One region of the Candidatus Pantoea symbiotica genome, then DNA from elsewhere that is predicted to be linked to it. Evidence: predicted binding sites of a transcription regulator. Region 1 holds the regulator's gene; each other region holds the start of a gene.
What was found. The regulator sigma-54, encoded in region 1, starts transcription at its own class of promoters, with help from an activator protein. The targets are predictions, from matches to a motif close to GTTGGCACANNTTTCGCTNT.

Region 1 (7,379 bases):
ACTCGGATTGGGTCGGCATGGACGAAATCTCGCCGTGGATGGCATTAGCAGTTATCGCTTCTGAGGATCAAAAGTTTCCCGAGCATTGGGGCTTTGATGTCGATGCCATCCAGTCAGTGCTGGATAACGATGGCAATGAACGCATGCGCGGTGCTTCAACGCTTTCACAGCAGACGGCGAAAAACTTGTTTCTGTGGGATGGTCGTAGTTGGTTGCGTAAAGGGCTGGAAGCAGGATTAACGGTGGGAGTCGAAACCGTGTGGACTAAGCGGCGTATCCTGACGGTTTATCTTAATATCGCAGAATTTGGCGACGGCGTGTTTGGCGTGGAAGAAGCTTCACAGCGCTATTTCCATAAACCCGCTAGCCGCCTGACGATGTCTGAAGCGGCGTTACTGGCAGCGGTGCTGCCCAATCCGATCCGTTTCCGCGCCGATGCGCCTTCAGGCTACACGCGGCAGCGGCAGCAGTGGATTATGCGGCAGATGCGCCAGTTGGGCGGCGAGGGTTTCCTCAATCGCTACAAGCTGCACTGATAGGTTTAATCCTCGTCAAAGCCCGCTTCAAACAGTTCAATAACCGCTGCCAGCGCATGCTCTTCCTGCGGGCCGCTGGCTTCAATCTCAATATGGCCGCCTTTCGCTGAGTCGAGCATCAGCAGCGCAATCACGCTGCTGGCTTCGGCTTCGGTGCCCGATTCGTTACGCAGCAACACTTCAGCATCAAAACTCTGCACCAGCTCGAACAGCTTCATTGCCGGGCGCGCGTGCATGCCCAGCTTGTTACGAATCTCAACGGTTTGCTTCACGGTCATGATTTGCGTTTTTCCAGAGTGCGATGACGAGATTGCACGTTTTTACCGCGTGAACGGAAATAATCCGCCAGTTGTTCAGCGATATACACTGAACGATGTTTTCCGCCAGTACAGCCGATGGCGACGGTGAGATAGCTGCGGTTATTGGTTTCCAGCATCGGCAGCCACAGTTCCAGATAGCTGCGCGTTTGATAGATAAAGTTGTGCACTTCGGTGTGACGATCGAGGAAGGCGGCAACCGGACGATCCAGGCCGGTCATCGGACGCAGCTTAGGATCCCAGTGCGGATTCGGCAGGAAACGCACATCGAAGACATAATCGGCGTCGATCGGAATGCCGTGTTTAAAGCCGAATGACTCAAACACCATGGTCAGTTCACGCTCGCGCTTGCCCAGCAGGCGCGTACGTAGCATTTCCGCCAATTCATGAACCGACATCTCGGACGTATCGATAATCAGATCGGCGCGTGAGCGCAGCGGCTCCAGCAGATCGTTCTCTTCATCGATAGCACTCTCCAGCGACAGATTTTTGCTGGAGAGCGGATGCAGACGACGCGTATCGCTGTAGCGGCGAATCAGCGTGTTGCGATCGGTATCGAGAAACAGCAGCTGCGGCGAGAAGGTATCCGGCAGATTATTGAGCGCGGCCTCAAAGACTTCCGGTGATTCCGGCATGTTGCGCACGTCAATGCTGACCGCCGCAGAGATATTGCGTTCGGTTAAGGTATTCGCCAGCTCCGGTAGCAATACCACCGGCAAGTTGTCGACACAGTAGAAGCCCATATCTTCAAGGGCACGCAGCGCGACTGATTTTCCTGAGCCTGACCGACCGCTAACGATCATCAGCACCATCACATTTCTCCCGTTTTAAACCGGCGAACAGGCCGGTAAAAGTGTTTCTCGCTTAAGAGTGTGCTTCCTGAGCTTCTGTGATAATGGCGTAGAGCTCTTCGTCGCTCTGTGCCGCACGCAAACGACGACATACGGTTTTATCCGCCAGACGTTTGGCAACCAGCGAAAGCGTGTGCAAGTGGGTTTTACACTGGTCCGCAGGTACCAGCAGGGCAAACAGCAGGTCAACCGGCTGATTGTCTACCGCATCAAAAGCGATAGGCTGATCGAGGCTGATAAACACGCCGACAGCGCGTAAGGTGTCCTCCTCCAGCTTGCCATGTGGAATGGCGATGCCGTTGCCAATACCGGTACTGCCCATACGTTCGCGGGTCAGGATGGCTTCGAAAAGCGTCTGGTGCGGCAGATTGAGCTGCTTCGCTGCCAGCTCGCTGATAATTTCCAGCGCGCGTTTTTTACTCTGGCAGTGTACGCCGCTACGGGTACAGTCCAGTGAAAGGACCGAGCTCAATTCCAGTGTTAGATCGTTGTTCATCATCGTTTCACTTGCGAGTTCACATAGCCGCGAGGTTCAGGCGATTGATTTCATTGCCCTTCGTCCGCTGGCGCTTGCGCAGATGACAAAACGGGGCGGTAATATCCGCCCCATTTATGCTCTAAGTGCCGAATCAGTCAGCACTCTGCAAGCGTGAAGGTTAGTGTTTTTTCAGTTTGTCTTTGTGTTTGGTCAGCTGACGGGAAAGCTTGTCGATTAACCCGTCGATGGCCGCGTACATGTCTTCCGCTTCCGATGTGGCGTGCAGCTCCCCGCCGTTGACGTGAAGTGTTGCATCCGCAATCTGCGTCACCTTCTCTACCTTCAGAACAATATAAACCTGATTGATGCGATCAAAATAGTGTTCCAGTTTGGCAAATTTGGTATTTACAAATTCACGCAGAGGTTCGGTAATCTCAACATTAAGTCCGGTAAGGTTTAGCTGCATAGGTCTTCCTTCTTCGTTCGGTCAAACTAGCTGTTTACGCTGGTTTGATGGCGGTATAGATAAAGACTCGCGATATTTAGCAACCGTACGTCGCGCTACCATGATGCCCTGTTCGGATAACATGGAGGTCAGTTTGCTGTCGCTCAAGGGTTTTGCGGGGTTTTCCGCCGAGATCAATTTTTTCACTAATGCACGAATCGCCGTGGACGAGGCTTCGCCGCCGCCTTCGGTGTTGACGTGACTGGAGAAAAAATACTTCAGTTCAAAGATGCCACGCGGGCTGTGTAAATACTTTTGCGTGGTCACGCGGGAAATAGTGGATTCGTGCATATCAACAGCCTGAGCGATATCCGCCAGCACCATCGGACGCATGTACTCCTCACCCTGCTCAAAAAACGCCTGCTGCTGTTCAACGATACAGCGTGTCACTTTCAGCAGCGTGTCGTTACGGCTCTCCAGGCTCTTAATCAGCCACTTGGCTTCCTGTAAGTTGCTACGAATAAACTGATTATCGCTTTCATTACGGCCTGCTCCGCCCATCGCAGCATACTGCTGATTGATTTTCAGGCGCGGCATGCTGTCGGAATTCAGTTCAACCGTCCAGCGCTTGCTGATTTTGCGCACCAGCACATCGGGAATAACATATTCCGGTTCGCTGGTATTGATTGACTGGCCAGGGCGCGGATCGAGTGACTGAATCAGCAACATCGCCTCTTTCAGCACCTCTTCCTTCAGACGCGTTACGCGCATCAGGCTGCGGAAGTCATGGTTGGCCAGCAGATCAAGATGTTCGCTCACAATCAGGCGCGCTTCCGCCAGCATGGGCGTAGCGGCATCATATTGCGAAAGCTGCACTAACAGGCAATCACGCAAATCACGCGCACCGACGCCGACCGGATCGAAACGCTGCACCCGTTTGAGCACGGCTTCAACTTCTTCTAGCGTCAGCTCTTCATCGCCAATACTGTCATAAATATCTTGTAAGCTGACGGTGAGATAGCCGGTGTCGTCAATGGCATCAACAATGGATGTAGCGATGGCGCGATCGGTATCAGTGAACGGCGTTAACTCAACCTGCCACATCAGGTAATCCTGCAGCGATTGCGTGGTTTCGCCCTGATAGATTGGCAGTTCGTCATCCTGGTAATCGGTGCCGGTGCCTGACGGCGTGCCCGCAGTGTAGATTTCGTCCCAGGTGGCGTCGAGCGGGAGATCTTCAGGCATGTCTTTCTGTTCAAGAGCTTCACGCGTGTCTAATGAATCACTCTCTTGTTCCTGAAATTCGCGCGCGTCGACTTCTTCGTGCAGATCGGTTTGTTCAAGCAGCGGATTGCTTTCCAGCGCCAGTTGGAGTTCTTGCTGGAGTTCAAGCGTAGAGAGTTGCAGCAAGCGAATGGCTTGCTGCAACTGTGGAGTCATCGCCAGCTGTTGGCTGAGCCTGAGTTGCAAACCTTGCTTCATAATTCGGTTAGAATTTCCTAAGCAAACGTAGGGTGTTACGACACCTTATCAGAGTCTGAACTCTTCGCCCAAATAAACACGCTTAACCTGCTCATCTACAAGAATTTCATCAGGCGTGCCATGGGCAATTAAATGCCCCTGGCTAACTATATAAGCGCGTTCACACACCGCGAGGGTTTCACGCACGTTGTGGTCGGTAATCAGCACGCCAAGGCCGCTGTCACGCAGATGCTCGATGATTTTCTTGATGTCGATAACCGAAATGGGGTCAACACCGGCAAAAGGCTCATCCAGCAGGATGAATTTAGGATTAGCCGCCAGCGCGCGAGCAATTTCTACACGACGGCGTTCACCACCCGACAGCGCCTGGCCCATGCTGTCGCGCAGATGGCCGATATGGAACTCTTCCATCAGCTCGTTGGCACGATCCTGACGCTGCTCTTCTGTCAGATCATCACGGATCTGCAGCACCGCCATCAGGTTGTCGTACACGCTCAGGCGACGGAAGATCGAGGCTTCCTGCGGCAGATAGCCGATACCGCGACGGGCACGCGCATGCAGCGGCAGGATGCTGATGTCTTCATCATCAATTACGATGCGGCCCGCATCGCGCGGCACAATTCCGACCACCATGTAAAAGGTGGTGGTTTTACCGGCACCGTTTGGGCCCAGCAGGCCGACAATCTCGCCGGATTTTACCTGCAGGCTAACATCTTCCACCACGCGGCGGCCTTTGTAGGCTTTCGCCAGGTTCTCAGCGATTAGTGTAGCCATAGCAATCAGTTACTCTTTTTAGGGCTCGCGGACGAACCGTTTTTGTCCTGCAGCTGCGACGGAACCAGAACGGTGGTCACGCGCTTGCTGTCACCCTGGCTGAACGCCTGCATCTTCTGCTCTTTCACCAGGTAAGTGATGCGGTCGCCTTTAATGTTGCTATCCTGCTGCTGAATGAAGGCATTACCGGTCAGCTCAACAAAATCATTCGCCAGTTCATAGTGCAGTTTACTGGCGTGGCCTTGCACCGGCTTACCGTTATCCTGCATCTGATAGAAGGTGGCTGGCGTGCCGTAAGCATCAACGATGGTTTTCTTGCTATCGCCGCCCGGACGGGTGACGACCACTTTATCGGCGGTAATCTTGATGGAACCCTGGGTCACAATCACGTTGCCGGTAAAGGTCGCGACGTTGCCCTGCAGATCCAGCGCCTGGTTGACGGAGTCAATATTCACCGGTTTGTCTGAGTCGCCGGTTAATGCCAGCGCAGGCAGGCTCGTTGCCAGCAGCGTACTCACCAGCAATAACTTAAGGCTATTTTTGTTCATTTTGAATTTCATAGGAAGTTTTGACCTTTTCAAGCAGCTCAGCATGTTTCGTCCGTAAATTGCCGCGCATTTTCATGCCAGTGGAATTAAAACTGCGGCCAAAAAGGGTGACTTGATCGTCAGATGTCACATCCTGGGTGACCAAATTAACCTGAGCGTTATCGGTAAGGATGCGCTCAAGCTGTGAATCCTGGGTCAAAGTATTGACGACAACGTTGCCATAAAGATAAAGCATACGATCTTTAGTCAGCTTTGCCTTATCGGCGCGCACCGACCATGTCGCGACTTTGTTTACGTCATAGGTGGTCATCACCGGATTATCGAACCAACTTATCTCATCGGCAGCAAAGTAGGTGACTTTATCGGAGACCAGCTTATAGCCCAGCGCGCCTGTTGGGTTATACACCACCGTGTTCGATTTCTCGCTGGTGTAGGTTGGCGCTTGATCGTTAGTCGCCACCGGCGTTCGGTCGTCATCCTGGTTGGTGAGATTCCAGCCGATCAGCACTAAGGCGATCAAGGCCAGGATCAGCGTCATCCAACGCCTGCTCTTACTCATATTGATTGCCCTTTGGCATCCTCAAATTTGTTCTGCGCCATCAAGATCAGATCGCACAACTCACGTACCGCGCCGCGGCCACCGGCAATGCGGGTAACATAATGCGCACGCGGCAGTAAAATCGGGTGGGCATCGGCAACGGCCACGCTCAAACCCGCCTGCGCCATCACCGGCCAGTCGATCAGGTCATCGCCAATGTAGGCGACCTGATCGGCGGTTAATGACAGTTTATCCAGGAGTTCCCGCCAGGCCAAAAGCTTATCCGATTGTCCCTGGTAAAGATGCGTAATGCCGAGCGTCTTACAGCGATCTTCCAGCAGTTTTGCTTTGCGGCCGGTAATAATAGCCACTTCGATGCCGGAGGTCAGCAAGCAACGCACGCCATAACCATCGCGCACGTTAAAAGCCTTCAGCTCTTCACCGCTGTTGCCCATGTAAATCACGCCATCCGACATCACGCCATCGACGTCACAAATCAGCAGGCGAATCTTCGCAGCACGCGCCATGACGTCCGCGCTCACCGGACCGTAGCAAGTCTCGACCATCGCCGTTTCAGCACTCATTGTTTCTTCCTGTTCAGACTACGCCAGCGCGCAGCATGTCATGCATATGTACCACACCGAGCAGGCGATCGTCATCGGCCACCAGCAGGGCGGTGATGTTTTTGTTTTGCATCAGATTAAGGGCATCGACCGCGAGCATATTCGGGCGCACGCGGATACCGCCGCTGGTCATCACTTCCTGAATGGTGGCTTTCTGGAAATCGATGCCCATATCGAACACGCGGCGCAAGTCACCATCGGTGAAGATGCCTTCGATTTTCATCAGGTCATCAACAATCACCGTTAAACCAAGATTCTTGCGGGTAATTTCCAGCAGCGCATCGCGCATTGAGGCATCACGGCTGACGTGCGGGATTTCATCGCCGCTGTGCATGATATCGCTGACGTGCAGCAGCAGTTTGCGGCCCAACGCACCGCCGGGATGCGATAGCGCAAAATCTTCCTGGGTAAATCCGCGCGCTTCCAGCAACGCCACGGCCAGCGCATCACCCATGACTAAGGTGGCGGTGGTGCTGGTGGTCGGCGCCAGGCCGAGCGGACAGGCTTCCTGCGGCACTTTCACGCACAGATGCACATCCGCCGCGCGGCCCATCGCGCTGTCCGGACGGCCGGTGATACAGATCAGCTGTACCTTCTGGCGCTTTAACACCGGCACCAACGCAAGGATTTCGCCGGATTCACCGCTGTTGGAAATCGCTATCACCACATCATTGGTGCTGACCATGCCGAGATCGCCGTGGCTGGCTTCACCGGGATGCACAAAGAAAGAGGGCGTACCGGTGCTGGCAAAAGTCGCGGCCATCTTTTTACCGATATGTCCGGATTT
Region 2 (7,379 bases), 3.3 Mb from region 1:
TGCCCGCCAGACTTTTACCGGTTGCTCTTCAATCATGAAATAGCTCATTGGCCATGGATTGAAGGCACGAATACAACGTTCCAACTGCGCTGCTGAAAGTGACCAATCGAGACGCGCTTCTTCTTTACTCAGCTTCTCGGCATAAGAGACCAGCGCTTCATCCTGAACTTCAGGCTTGGCATTACCACTTGCCAGCAGATCCAGCGTTAACAGCATGCCTTGTGGACCGAGTTGCGCCAGTTTCTCATACAGCGAAGCGCTGGTATCTTCAGCCGTAATTGGGCAGGAGAGTTTATGCAGCATGTCGCCGGTATCAAGGCCAACATCCATCTGCATGATGGTGACACCGGTTTCGGTATCGCCGGCCCAGAGAGAGCGTTGGATTGGGGCCGCACCGCGCCAGCGTGGCAGCAGCGAACCATGCACATTAATACAACCCAGGCGCGGCATCGCCAACACGGCTTTCGGCAGGATCAAGCCATAAGCGACCACCACCATGATATCGGCCTGCAGATCGGCAACCAGATGCTGATTCTCTTCAGGCTTCAGGGATTTCGGCTGAAATACGGGAATATCGTGAGCCTGTGCCAGTACTTTGACCGGGCTTGGCGTAAGCTTGTTTCCGCGTCCGGCTGGACGATCGGGCTGGGTAAAGACGCCAACAACCTGATGCTCAGAAGCAAGCAGCGCGTCTAAATGACGCGCTGCAAAGTCAGGTGTACCGGCAAAGATAATTTTGAGCGGTGCAGACACAGTTTAACCTTCTATTAGCACTTAATCTTCGCGTGCGTTAAGGCGGGCCAATTTTTCCAGCTTCTGTTTGATACGCTGACGTTTCAGTGGCGACAGATAATCAATGAAAAGTTTGCCATCGAGATGATCGATTTCATGCTGGATACAAATCGCCAGCAGACCGTCGGTTTCCAGCTCAAAGCTTTTACCGTCGCGATCCTGCGCACGCACTTTTACCCACTCTGCACGCGGCACAAAAGCACGTTGTTCAGGGATGGAAAGGCAGCCTTCTTCAATACCGGTTTCACCGCTTTTTTCCAGCAGTTCCGGATTGATCAGCACCAAACGCTCGTCACGGTTTTCTGAAACATCAATAACAATGATGCGCTGATGAATATCGACCTGAGTCGCCGCTAAACCAATACCTTCTTCGGCGTACATGGTTTCAAACATGTCGTCGACAATACGCTGCACGTCTGCGTTTACGGTTGCCACCGGCGCAGCGATTTTGCGAAGGCGATCATCAGGGAAATGTAATACCTGCAAAACTGACATAAATATCCAGATCTGTATGCGTTAAAGAAAAGATTACTGCCTCATATTGTAGACTTTTTGATGCCTGATTGACAGCATTGCACCGCATGATAGCGCGGCTGACAGGGAGTGCAGCATGGAGAGAATTGAATGGATGCTTAGGCTGGCAAATGTGAAAGGCTTAAGCGGTCAGGTTGTCAGACATTTAGCTCATGCATTGCAGAGTAATGCTCAGGTTGATGACGATCTTTTACAGGATCAGGGATTAAACGAAACCCAGCGACAACAGTTTAAAGTGCTGTGTCCACGCCAGTTAGAACGAACGCATCTGTGGCTGGAGGATGAACAGCATCAGCTAGTTTCCTGTATCGATGAACATTATCCCTCGACGTTAGCGGAAATCAGTCGAAGACCCTCATTGCTGTATGTCGCTGGAAGTTTGGATGCTTTGCAGACGCCCCAAATTGGTGTCGTGGGCAGCCGTCATTGCACGCATTATGGTAAGCAGTGGGGAAGCTGGTTTACACAGCAATTGGCGCTGAGTGGATTGACCATCACCAGCGGCCTGGCGCGTGGAATTGATGGCGTGGCGCATCGTGCCGCGCTAGAAGCGCAGGGTAAAACTGTGGCGGTGTTAGGTAGCGGACTACAGCATATTTACCCTAAAAGTCATCAAGCGCTGGCACGCGAGATCATCACTGGAGATGGCGCACTGATCTCGGAATTCCCCCTTGATACGGCACCGCATGCGGTGAATTTTCCCCGACGTAATCGCATCATCAGTGGTTTAAGCCTTGGCGTATTGGTGATTGAGGCCACTTTGAAAAGCGGATCGCTGGTGACGGCACGCTACGCTTTGGAACAAAATCGTAACGTTTATGCGTTACCCGGCGCGCTAGGCAATCCCGGCAGTGAAGGAACGCACTGGCTTATCCAGCAAGGCGCGCTGCTGGTGGCGCATCCCAACAATATCCTTGAAGATTTACATTCAACACTTCAATGGTTGCCTGATAGCAGTTCAGAAACAATATATTCACAACACAGTGACGATGTGCCATTGCCATTTGCAACTGTGTTGGCTAACGTAGGTGATGAGGTTACACCTGTTGACGTCGTCGCTGAACGTGCCGGCCAACCTGTGCCAGTTATCGCAGCTCACCTGCTGGAGCTGGAGTTAGCAGGATGGATCGCAGCTGTACCCGGCGGCTATGTCCGATTGAGGAGGGCATGCCATGTTCGACGTACTTATGTACTTGTTTGAGACGTATATCCACAACGAAGCTGAAATGCGCGTCGATCAGGATAAATTGACCGATGATTTAACCGATGCCGGTTTTCATCGTGAAGATATCTACAATGCGTTGAATTGGCTTGAACGGTTAGCGGATTATCAGGAAGGCTTGGTTGCGCCTGTACTCATGGCAAACGATCCGCTCTCAATGCGAATCTACACCGAAGAGGAAAACCAGCGCTTAGATGCAGAATGTCGCGGTTTTATTTTGTTCCTGGAACAGGTCCAGGTGCTGAATATGGAAACGCGCGAAATGGTCATCGAACGTGTAATGGCCCTTGATACCCTCGAATTCGATCTTGAAGATCTCAAATGGGTGGTGTTGATGGTGCTGTTTAACATCCCAGGATGTGAAAACGCCTATCAGCAAATGGAAGAACTGTTATTCGACGTCAATGAAGGTATGCTGCATTAATAATCTGCGATTGATGCAACCGGTAATATGAGTAAATCAGCACTATTCTGCGTGCCTAAACACGATCCCTGCCCCGCTTGCGGGGCAGAATTAGTTATACGTTCTGGCAAACACGGCCCTTTTCTGGGGTGTGTGAATTATCCCACCTGCGATTACATCCGCCCGCTGAAAAGTCAGGGAGATGGTCATGTCGTTAAAGTACTGGAAGGCCATGCGTGCCCTCAGTGTGGCGCAGACAAAGTTCTGCGTCAGGGACGATTTGGCATGTTCGTGGGTTGCAGTCATTATCCGGAATGTGATTACACCGAAACCATCGATAAGCCAGATGAAACAGCTATCGCCTGTCCGCAATGTCAGAACGGTAAACTGGTACAACGGCGCTCGCGCTATGGCAAAACCTTCTACTCCTGCGATCGCTATCCAGATTGTCAGTTTGTCCTTAACGCAGCGCCGGTTGAAGGCGTTTGCCCGCATTGCCAGTTCCCATTATTAATAGAGAAGAAAACCGCACAAGGCATGAAGCGCTTCTGCGCCAGCAAACGCTGCGGTAAGCCTATCGTCCAGGACGAATCATCATCATGAAGCCAAGTCAGTATTCAGCGGGTAGTCTCGATTATTGCATTGAGAAGTTACAGCAACAGGAAGTTATCGCCTATCCAACCGAAGCCGTATTTGGATTGGGCTGCGATCCCGACAGCGAAGTGGCCGTAATGGCGCTTTTGGCGCTCAAGCAGCGCCCAGTCGAGAAGGGACTCATTTTGATTGCGTCCGATTACGCGCAGCTGGAACCTTATATCGCGGATCGTGAACTCTCGGTGCTGCAGCGCGAGCGTATGTTTGCAAGTTGGCCAGGCCCGGTGACCTATGTGGTGCCCGCCTCGCCACATACGCCGCGCTGGTTAACCGGGCGTTTCGACTCACTGGCCATTCGCGTTAGCGATCATCCGGACGTACAGGCTTTGTGTCGTGGTTTTGGTAAACCTCTGGTTTCGACCAGCGCCAATCTTTCCGGCGAACCGCCATGCCGTAATGCGGATGAGGTTGCTAAGCAATTTGGTCCGCAGTTCCCGGTCTTGCATGCTGAAACAGGTGGGCGACTGAATCCTTCTGAAATCCGCGACGTCATTAGCGGTGAACTTATCCGTCAGGGCTAATACATGGAAAATTTTGCCGTTTTTGGTCATCCGATTGCGCACAGCAAATCTCCTTTCATTCACCGCCTGTTCGCTGAGCAAACTGGCATTGAGCATCAATATGGCAAGGAGTGCGCGCCACTTGAGGGATTTCCACAGTCGATCGCGGATTTCTTTGCACAAGGCGGTAAAGGTGCCAATGTCACGCTGCCTTTTAAACAGCAGGCGTGGGAATTTGCCGATGAGCTCAGTGAGCGCGCGGCATTATCTGGTGCGGTTAATACCTTAAAGAAAGATGCGCAGGGCAAGATCTTCGGCGATAACACGGATGGCATCGGTTTGCTCAGCGATCTGGAACGATTGCAGATGATCCATCCCGGCGATCAAATTCTGCTGGTGGGCGCCGGTGGTGCTGCGCGTGGCGTGATCCTGCCTCTGCTTTCATTCGGATGTTCGCTGGTGGTGGTGAATCGCACCGTGGAACGCGCCGAGCAACTGGCAGAGATTTTCCAGCATAGCGGGGATATTAAAGCGGCCAGCTTTGAGCAATTAGCGGATCAGCAATTTGATCTGATCATTAATGCGACCTCAAGCGGTGTTGATGGAAAAGTTCCGGCATTGGGCACATCGCTAATTAATGCGCAATCGCGATGCTACGACATGTTTTATCAACAAGGTATGACGCCATTTTTACTGTGGTGCCAGCAGCAGGGCGCGCAGCAACTGGCGGATGGCGTTGGCATGTTAGTAGGGCAAGCCGCTCACGCTTTCCATTTATGGCATGGCGTGATGCCAGAGATCACGCCAGTGATTGCCAAACTAAAGCAGTCGATGCAGCAGGGATAAGGTTGGCGATCAGGGATGAGGTTGGCTTTCCTGATCGAGATATTCATTCTTCCAACCCACATAGTTGTTGGACGAATAAAGCAGCCCGGTAATCTCCGCTTCACTGAGCGGGCGCACTTGTTTAACCGGGCTGCCTAAATACAGGTAGCCACTTTCCAGCCGTTTACCCGGCGGCACCAAACTGCCAGCGCCAATCATCACATCATCTTCAACGATCACGCCGTCCAGTAGAATGGATCCCATACCAACCAGTACGCGATTGCCGATAGTACAGCCGTGCAGCATCGCCTTATGCCCTACTGTGACATCTTCGCCGACAATCAGCGGATAACCTTCTGGGTTGCTGGTGGACTTGTGAGTGACATGCAGTACGCTGCCATCTTGAATATTGCTTCTTTTACCTATCACGACTTTATTGACGTCACCGCGAATCGCAACCAGCGGCCAGATGCTTACGTCATCGGCAAGTTGTACTTCACCCACCACCACGCTGCTGCTGTCGATCATCACGCGATCGCCTCGTTGTGGAAAATGGTTCTTATAAGGTCGTAGGGCTGTAGACATGATCTTCTCCTTTTACGTTTTTACCCAAGCCTGCGGCTTAAAAGACGGATAAACAAGATGATTTTTGAGCGGATCGCTCGCGATCGCAGCGAAAAGAGTGAAAACTCGCCAGTCGATTAAAAAGATCGAAAAAAGGGGTTGTGCAAAAAATTCGGATCCCTATAATGCGCCACCACTGAGACGGCAAAGCGGCAACGCAGACGGCTCAGCAGGGAGTGAAGAAATTCATCCCGCCGGATGAAAACGCTGAAAAAAGTGTTTGACTCCGAAGGAGAGTAGAGTAGTATACGCCACCTCGCGACAGACGGTTCAGCCGCTGTTCGCAACGCTCTTTAACAATTTATCAGACAATCTGTGTGGGCACTCGCAGGATTGATATCAGCGTCTCCGGACGTAAAAAATATCAAAGCCTCACGAGTGAACACATAATGAAATTCATTATGACGTTTTACAGATGAGCACCGCTGAACTTGTTTCAGCAAATCAAACTTAAATTGAAGAGTTTGATCATGGCTCAGATTGAACGCTGGCGGCAGGCCTAACACATGCAAGTCGAACGGTAGCACAGAGAGCTTGCTCTCGGGTGACGAGTGGCGGACGGGTGAGTAATGTCTGGGAAACTGCCCGATGGAGGGGGATAACTACTGGAAACGGTAGCTAATACCGCATAACGTCGCAAGACCAAAGTGGGGGACCTTCGGGCCTCACACCATCGGATGTGCCCAGATGGGATTAGCTAGTAGGTGGGGTAATGGCTCACCTAGGCGACGATCCCTAGCTGGTCTGAGAGGATGACCAGCCACACTGGAACTGAGACACGGTCCAGACTCCTACGGGAGGCAGCAGTGGGGAATATTGCACAATGGGCGCAAGCCTGATGCAGCCATGCCGCGTGTATGAAGAAGGCCTTCGGGTTGTAAAGTACTTTCAGCGGGGAGGAAGGCGGTGGAGTTAATAGCTTCACCGATTGACGTTACCCGCAGAAGAAGCACCGGCTAACTCCGTGCCAGCAGCCGCGGTAATACGGAGGGTGCAAGCGTTAATCGGAATTACTGGGCGTAAAGCGCACGCAGGCGGTCTGTCAAGTCGGATGTGAAATCCCCGGGCTTAACCTGGGAACTGCATTCGAAACTGGCAGGCTAGAGTCTTGTAGAGGGGGGTAGAATTCCAGGTGTAGCGGTGAAATGCGTAGAGATCTGGAGGAATACCGGTGGCGAAGGCGGCCCCCTGGACAAAGACTGACGCTCAGGTGCGAAAGCGTGGGGAGCAAACAGGATTAGATACCCTGGTAGTCCACGCCGTAAACGATGTCGACTTGGAGGTTGTTCCCTTGAGGAGTGGCTTCCGGAGCTAACGCGTTAAGTCGACCGCCTGGGGAGTACGGCCGCAAGGTTAAAACTCAAATGAATTGACGGGGGCCCGCACAAGCGGTGGAGCATGTGGTTTAATTCGATGCAACGCGAAGAACCTTACCTACTCTTGACATCCAGAGAACTTAGCAGAGATGCTTTGGTGCCTTCGGGAACTCTGAGACAGGTGCTGCATGGCTGTCGTCAGCTCGTGTTGTGAAATGTTGGGTTAAGTCCCGCAACGAGCGCAACCCTTATCCTTTGTTGCCAGCGGTTCGGCCGGGAACTCAAAGGAGACTGCCAGTGATAAACTGGAGGAAGGTGGGGATGACGTCAAGTCATCATGGCCCTTACGAGTAGGGCTACACACGTGCTACAATGGCGCATACAAAGAGAAGCGACCTCGCGAGAGCAAGCGGACCTCATAAAGTGCGTCGTAGTCCGGATCGGAGTCTGCAACTCGACTCCGTGAAGTCGGAATCGCTAGTAATCGTAGATCAGAATGCTACGGTGAA
Region 3 (7,379 bases), 380 kb from region 1:
TTTGCCGGTAACAAAGGAGCGGCATCATGAGCCTGATTCAGGTCATCAATCCGAACACCAGCTTAGCGATGACGGAAACCATTGGCGCCGCCGCGCGCACCGTTGCCGCGCCGGGCACCGAGATTCTGGCGGTGTGTCCAACGCACGGCGTGGAATCGATTGAAGGTCATTTTGATGAAGCCATCGCAGCAATTGGCGTGCTGGAGCAGGTGAAGCGCGGCAAAGCGCAAGGCGTGAGCGGCCATATCATTGCTTGCTTCGGCGATCCGGGATTGCTGGCGGCGCGTGAACTGGCGAGCGGGCCGGTGATTGGCATCGCGGAAGCGGCCATGCACACCGCCACGCTGGTGGCGACGCGCTTTTCGATTGTCACCACCTTGCCGCGTACGTTGGTGATAGCGCGCCATCTGCTGCAGCAATATGGCTTCACTCACCATTGCGCTGCGCTGCACGCCATCGATCTGCCGGTGCTGGCGCTGGAAGACGGCAGCGGCGTGGCGCAGGAGAAAGTACGTCAGCGCTGCATTCAGGCCAAACGCGAAGATGGCAGCGGCGCGATTGTGTTGGGCTGTGGCGGCATGGCCACGCTGGCGCAGGATCTCACTAAAGAGCTGGGCATTCCGGTGATCGACGGCGTCAGCGCCGCAGTAAAAATGGTGGAGTCGTTGGTGGCGTTAGGCTTTGGCACCAGCAAGCACGGCGATCTCGATTATCCCCTCGAAAAACCGCTCAGCGGAGTCTTTCAGCACCTAAACTAACCACTGGTTGAGCGACAGGAACTTACAGAATGAATGATGTATCTGGAAAGAAAGAGTACAGCTTCAACAAAAACTATCCACGCGATCTGATCGGCTATGCCGGCAACCCGCCGCATGCGCAGTGGCCGGGCAAAGCGCGCGTCGCGGTGCAGTTTGTTCTTAATTACGAAGAGGGTGCCGAGAACAACGTGTTGCATGGCGACGCCGGTTCCGAGCAGTTTCTTTCCGATATTATCGGTGCGGCCAGTTACGCCGATCGTCATATGTCGATGGATTCGCTGTATGAATACGGCTCGCGCGCCGGGTTCTGGCGCATCCACAATGAGTTTCAAAAACGCGGTTTGCCGCTGACGGTATTTGGCGTGGCGATGGCGCTGGCACGTCATCCGGACATCGTCGAAGCGATTAAAGCGGCGGATTACGACGTGGTGAGCCACGGCTGGCGCTGGATCCACTATCAGGCGATGGACGCCAAAACCGAGCGCCAGCACATGCAACAGGCGGTGGACGTGTTAACCGATCTGTTCGGTAAAGCGCCAACCGGCTGGTACACCGGCCGCGATAGCCCAAACACCCGACGTTTAGTGGTCGAGCAGGGCGGTTTCAGCTATGACAGCGACTATTACGGCGACGATTTACCGTTCTGGACGCAAGTCACTTGTCAGGACGGCACGGTCAAACCGCACCTCATCATCCCTTACACGCTGGAGTGCAACGACATGCGCTTCGCCTCGCCGCAGGGCTTCAACACCGCGGAGCAGTTCTTTACCTATCTGCGCGACACCTTTGATGTGCTGTACGAAGAGGGCGAAACCGCACCGAAGATGATGTCGATTGGCATGCACTGTCGTTTGCTGGGACGTCCGGGGAAATTCCGTGGCTTGCAGCGCTTCCTCGATCACATTCAGCAGCATGAAGATGTGTGGGTGTGTACGCGGCAGCAGATCGCCGATCACTGGATCGAAACGCATCCGGCACCAACATCCTGAGTTTGTAGGGTCGCCATTTATGGCGTAATGCTTGTCAGTTAAGAAAGCATGTTGCTTTGAATAGGTAGCTGGCTCTGCCACATCTGCTGCGTCACGGGCCGTCCTCGCGCCGCTTACGCGGTACCTTCGGCTTCCACGTTGTGCCAACGGACCGTTCGCGGATCGGCCGTCCTGGCCGGCCCCGAACTGCCTCACGCATCCATGCGTGAGGCTCCTGGCCCAACGTAAAAGCCTCAGCGCTGCGAATAGCCCTTATGCCGCAGCAGACGCGTCAGCGCCTCTGGCAAAAGTGCCCTTTTCAACAACACGCACTGAAGCTTGGGAGCAGGCCGGGGACGCTTTTGGGCAGGCAATCCGCAGCGCTGAACGAAGCGAGGAAGCCAGGAGAGCCCGCAGGACGCGGGCGAAAGGCGGAGCCGGGACAAGGATGTCCCGTCTCCGCCGGTCCGTCAGGCAGACGAGCGAAGTGAAGGTACCGCATAAGCGGCGCGAGGACCGCCGGAGCAAAAGTGGCATCGGCCTGCGCAATCGGCGTTGGCTTATCTGACGAGCATTACGCCATATATGGCGACCGATTTATCCCGCTAACAGCTCAAATCATCAAACTCACCTGCGCCGCGACAATCCGCCAGCCGCACGGCAATCGCACCCACGTCTGCTGCTGGCGTCCAATCTTCTCCACGCCTTCACGCGTAAACTCGGTGCTGCACACCGCATAGTCATCGCCAAAAGTGGTAATCACCGTATTACGTAACTCGCGCTCCAACCCTTTCGGCGGACGTGCCGCGCGAAAAGCGCGAATCTCATCAATGCCATACAGATTCTCGCCCGCGCCCAAACGCACGGTGCGTTTGTCGTGCCAGAACAGCTCATCCAGCACCTCAACGTCATTGCTGATCAACGCCTGCTCGTAGCGGTAAAAGGCGGCGGTGACTTCGGCGAGCACTGCCGGGCGATCGATATGTTCAGGTGTCATCTTCAGGCATCCATTAAGGTGGTTTGTGGCAGCGTCAGCCCTTGCTGTTGCAGCGCCCAGGCGGCGCGCAGTGCCAGATGTTCTTTAAACGGTGCGGCGATCAGCTGTAAACCAATCGGCAAGCCGCTGGCGGTTTGCAGCGGCACGGTACAGACCGGTAAGCCAAGGAACGAAATCGGCTGGGTCAGCATGCCCATGCTGGCGCGCGTCGGCAAATGCTGGCCGTTGATGTGAATGGTTTCCTGGCCGATGGTGGTGGCGGTACACGGTGTGGCGGGTGCAATCAGCACATCGAACTGCTCAAACAGCGGCAGCACCTGCTGCTGGAAGTGACGGCGGAAACGCTGCGCCTGCACGTACCACGCCGAGGGCAGCATCGCTCCGGCCAGCAAGCGTTCACGTGAGTTGGGCTCGAACTGCTCGGGCTGCGTGCGCAGCATAGGCAAGTAATGATTACCGCCTTCTGCGGCGGTCATGATAAAGGCCGCCGAACGGGCGATCTCTGCATTCGGTAAAGTCACTTCGTCGATTGCCTGCAGTGCTTTAGCCGCAACGGCCACGGCGGCGCGCGCTTCATCGCTGCACCAGGTTGAGAAGAACCCGCCGAGTACCGCGCTGCGCACGCCTTCTGCGCCCTTGTTAAGCCCGGCGCTGGCTGGCGCAACGGGCTGCGCGGCCTGGAAGGCATCGCTGGCGTCGGCACCTTGCAAGGTGTCGTACACCAGGCTCAAATCTTCAACCGAACGGGCAAATGGGCCGATGTGATCGAGGCTGGCGACAAACGGATGGCTGCCGCTGCGCGACAGGCGGCCAAAGGTCGGTTTCAGGCCGAAGATGCCGCACAACGAAGCGGGCACGCGGATCGAGCCGTTGGTGTCGGTGCCGAGCGAGAAGTGCACCAAACCCGCCGCCACCGCCGCTGCCGAACCGCCGGACGATCCGCCCGCCACGCGGGTTAAATCGCGCGGGTTGTGCGTCGCGCCGTAATGGGTGTTTTCGGTGGTAAAACCGTACGCATAGGCATCCATATTCAGCATGCCGGAGAGCAGCGCGCCAGACTGACGCAGTTTGCTCACCGCCCACGCATCCTCGCGGGCCGCCGCGCGTTCGCTGAACATGCTGGCTCCAGCTAAGGTGCTGTGTCCGGCGACATCAAACAGGTTTTTCACCGCGTAAGGAATGGCGGCTAACGGCGGCAAGGTTTCGCCGCGCTGGCGCTGCTGATCGATCTGATCGGCTTCGCGCAGCATGCGCTGACCGGTGACTTCGGTCCAGGCGTTGATCGCCGGATTATGTTGTTCAATCGCCGCGAGCGTATGTTGCGCGATATCGCGGGCGCTGATCTCGCCCTGGCTCAGCGCCTGCTGCAGGGCGTTAATCGATAATGACGACAGTTTCATGGATGAAAGACTCCCGCCACTTCCAGTCGATCGTCGAGCGGCAGCGCCATCAGCGGCTCGGCCATTGCGGCGATGCGGTTGAACTGCGTCAGCAGCTCGGCGCGACGCGCATCATCCAGCTCCAGCGCCAGAATCTGCTCCATTTGGGCGATATAGGTGGCCCAGTCCGGTTGTGAACTCATCAATTATCTCCGTTAGAAACCGGCGGCGCTGCCGTTGCTGCGCGGATCGAACGCGCCTTCCAGCATGCCGTTGTTGTGTCTGACGATCGCACCTGCATGGCCGACCACTTCACTGAAATCGGGTAGCAGTTCAACCTCATGGCCGAGTGCGCGCAGCTGCTGCACCGTTTCCGGTGCGATGCGCGCTTCAAGCTTGAGCGAATCGGATGATTGTCCCCATGTGCGACCCAGCAGCCAGCGCGGCGCGCTCACCGCCTGTTGCAGCGGATGCCCCTGAATCACGTGACGGGTGAAAATCGCCGCCTGGGTTTGCGGTTGGCCGTCGCCGCCCATCGAACCGTACACCATGGTGCGGCCATCTTTGAGACGCGCGGCGGCGGGATTAAGGGTATGGAACGGCTGTTTGCCCGGCTGCAGCGCCAGCAAATGATCGGGCTGCAGGCTGAAAGCGGCCCCCCGGTTTTGCCAGGTGATGCCGGTGCCAGGCAGTACCACGCCGCTGCCGAATTCGTGATAGACGCTCTGGATAAACGAAACGGCCAGCCCGCTGCTGTCCATCACGCCCATCCACACGGTGTCGCCCGGTCCGCGCCCGGTGCCCCACGCAGCGGCTTGATGCTCGTCCACCTGCGCCGCCAGCGTGCTGAGATGTTCAGCATCCAGCAGGCTCTGTACATCAATGTCGATGTGGCGCGGATCGGTGATGTGCTTGTCGCGCAGCGCAAAGGCTTTTTTGGTGGCTTCGACGATGCGGTGCACGGTTTGTGCTTCATTGGCGTCAGCCATATTAAGTCGATCGGTAATGCCGAGGATCGCCAGCGACACCAAACCCTGCGTCGGCGGCGTCATGTTCCAGATATCGCCTTCACTGTGCGCCAGATGCAGCGGCGTGCAGCGGCGGGCTTTATGCGTCTGCAAATCTTCCAGCGTGATTGGCATCCCCAGCGCGCTCATTTCGCGCGCCAGATGGTGCGCCAGTTCACCGCGATAAAAACTTTCGAGTCCGTGATCGCACAGCATGCTGAGCGTGTTCGCCAGCGCCGGTTGGGTGAAGCGGCTGCCTGCAACCGGAACGCTGCCGTCCGGTAAAAAGGTGGCGGCAAAACCGGGTTGATGCTGTAACTCATGCTGTTTGGCGGCGGTAGCGGCGGCCTGCGAGGCGGTGACCGGAATCCCGTCGGCGGCATAGCGAATCGCATCGCGCAGCAAGCGGGTTAATGGCAGTGGCGTAGCGCCGAGTTCCTGCGCCAGCGTCAATGCTTCCTGCCAACCGCTCACGGTGCCGGCAACGGTTAGGGCGGCTTTGGGTCCGCGATGCGGAATATGCGTTTCGCCGTGATAGAAATCGAGATGCGCCAGTGAACCGGCCGCGCCGCTGGCGTCAATGGCGATGGGATCGCCGTTTGGCGGTACCACCAGCCAGAAGCCGTCGCCACCCAAACCGTTCATGTGCGGGTAAACCACGGCGATAGTGGCAGCGGCGGCCACCATCGCTTCCAGCGCGTTGCCGCCTTCGCGTAGTACCGCTAAAGCGCTTTCGCTGGCGAGATGATGGGGCGTAACGGCCATGCCTAACGGCGCCATGTTGCTCTGTATCATAGTGATTGTTTCTCTTGTTCTCTTTTAAGCACTCTGTTTAATCACCGCACATTCCGTAGCGGCGCGATTTATCGCGCAATAAATTGCGCCGCTACGGAATGTGCGAATTCGTGAACATCTGCAAATACTGCATAAATCTAAGCAAGAGCTGTTCCAGTTTTGGTCGGACATCAATCTGGATCGATTTATGCTAGCTTGTGGTGAAACGAAAGTTACAGGACCGATGATGAAACAACTTGATGAACGCCTTCGTAGTCACTATCCGCAACTGTCGCCGCAGGAGCAGCGCATTGCCGACTTCGTGTTTGACCATTTTGATGACCTGATCAGCTACAACAGCGCCGAGCTGGCGCGGCTGAGCGGCGTGTCGAAGGCGACGGTTAGCCGTTTGTTCAAGCGTCTCGGTTACGAGAAATACAAGGACATGCGCGATGAGCTGCGCATCCTGCGCCAGAGCGGCATGCCGCTCACCGACAATCGTGATGCGGTGCAGGGCAACACCTTGCTGTCGCGCCATTATAAGCAGGAGATGGCGAATCTGACGCAGTGGGTTAACAGCATCGATCCGCAGCAGTTTGGCGAGGTGATTAGTGCGCTGGGCGCGGCAAAACGGGTGTTTATCATCGGCATGCGTAACGCCTATCCGGTGGCGCTGCACCTGCGTCAGCAGCTGATGCAGGCGCGTACGCAGGTGCATGTGCTGCCGCAGCCGGGCCAGACGCTGGGCGAAGAGCTGGTGGATATCACGCCCGACGATATCGTGGTGGTGATGGCGTTTCGTCGCCGTCCACGCATCATTCGTCCGCTGATGCAGCAGCTGCAGCAGAGCAACATCCCGGTGCTGGCGCTGTGTGAGCCGCAGGCGCAGGGGATTATCACGCTGGCGCGCTGGCAGCTTTGTGCGCCACTCGACAGCGTTTCCGCCTTTGATAGCTACGCCTCCGCCATGAGTCTGGTTAACCTGCTGGCGAATGCGTTGCTGCATGAAATGTTGTCGCAGGGCCGTCAGCGCATCCATCAAATTGCCGATCTTTATCAACATCTCGACGAGCTGGAACACCGATAACGGGCGCCATCATGGTGCAGTGCACTATTTTTGATCGTTAATCCCAACGGGCGCAATGCCCGTTTTTGCTGCCAGTAACGCGGTAAATTCACGTTTTTTCTCCTTTCTTCTCCCAGCACTGCGGTTGGCACATTAGTTGCAGAATGATTCGTCAAGAATCTTTTGTTTCACGTAAACTCACCGGGGTGCATAATGAAAAAAGTATTATTAGCGGTAGCGGGCGCGGCATTGCTGATGGCGCAGGTCGGGAGTGCGATGGCCGATCAGCTGCAGGATATCCAGAAGCGCGGCGTGATCCGGGTGGCGGTTCCGCAGGATTTCCCGCCGTTCGGTTCCGTGGGTACTGACCTGCAACCGCAGGGCTACGATATCGACATGGCGAAGTATCTCGCCAAACAGATGAAACTGA

Region 2: the regulator sigma-54 is predicted to act here: its motif matches at 5,601-5,620, upstream of ACXIZX_RS17290 (gamma carbonic anhydrase family protein).
Region 3: the regulator sigma-54 is predicted to act here: its motif matches at 6,043-6,062, upstream of ACXIZX_RS03505 (gamma-glutamyltransferase family protein).

The regions. Positions count from the first base shown of each region.
Region 1 covers NZ_JBSZHR010000002.1:257,423-264,801, forward strand. Annotated here, with positions in the region: gene mtgA (monofunctional biosynthetic peptidoglycan transglycosylase) at 1-536, shown strand, start outside; gene npr (PTS phosphocarrier protein NPr) at 542-814, opposite strand; gene rapZ (RNase adapter RapZ) at 811-1,665, opposite strand; gene ptsN (PTS IIA-like nitrogen regulatory protein PtsN) at 1,718-2,200, opposite strand; gene hpf (ribosome hibernation promoting factor) at 2,361-2,648, opposite strand; gene rpoN (RNA polymerase factor sigma-54) at 2,670-4,109, opposite strand; gene lptB (LPS export ABC transporter ATP-binding protein) at 4,158-4,883, opposite strand; gene lptA (lipopolysaccharide ABC transporter substrate-binding protein LptA) at 4,889-5,443, opposite strand; gene lptC (LPS export ABC transporter periplasmic protein LptC) at 5,418-5,990, opposite strand; gene kdsC (3-deoxy-manno-octulosonate-8-phosphatase KdsC) at 5,987-6,553, opposite strand; gene kdsD (arabinose-5-phosphate isomerase KdsD) at 6,567-7,379, opposite strand, start outside.
Region 2 covers NZ_JBSZHR010000002.1:3,594,078-3,601,456, reverse strand. Annotated here, with positions in the region: gene fmt (methionyl-tRNA formyltransferase) at 1-753, opposite strand, end outside; gene def (peptide deformylase) at 775-1,287, opposite strand; gene dprA (DNA-protecting protein DprA) at 1,403-2,527, shown strand; gene smg (DUF494 family protein Smg) at 2,499-2,972, shown strand; gene ACXIZX_RS17305 (DNA topoisomerase family protein) at 3,000-3,554, shown strand; gene tsaC (L-threonylcarbamoyladenylate synthase type 1 TsaC) at 3,551-4,126, shown strand; gene aroE (shikimate dehydrogenase) at 4,130-4,951, shown strand; gene ACXIZX_RS17290 (gamma carbonic anhydrase family protein) at 4,961-5,515, opposite strand; rRNA gene ACXIZX_RS17285 (16S ribosomal RNA) at 6,007-7,379, shown strand, end outside.
Region 3 covers NZ_JBSZHR010000002.1:634,267-641,645, forward strand. Annotated here, with positions in the region: gene ACXIZX_RS03475 (GntR family transcriptional regulator) at 1-30, shown strand, start outside; gene hpxA (allantoin racemase) at 27-758, shown strand; gene puuE (allantoinase PuuE) at 788-1,747, shown strand; gene hpxZ (oxalurate catabolism protein HpxZ) at 2,340-2,723, opposite strand; gene ACXIZX_RS03495 (AtzE family amidohydrolase) at 2,726-4,123, opposite strand; gene hpxX (oxalurate catabolism protein HpxX) at 4,120-4,305, opposite strand; gene ACXIZX_RS03505 (gamma-glutamyltransferase family protein) at 4,318-5,904, opposite strand; gene hpxU (MurR/RpiR family transcriptional regulator HpxU) at 6,131-6,970, shown strand; gene ACXIZX_RS03515 (transporter substrate-binding domain-containing protein) at 7,163-7,379, shown strand, end outside.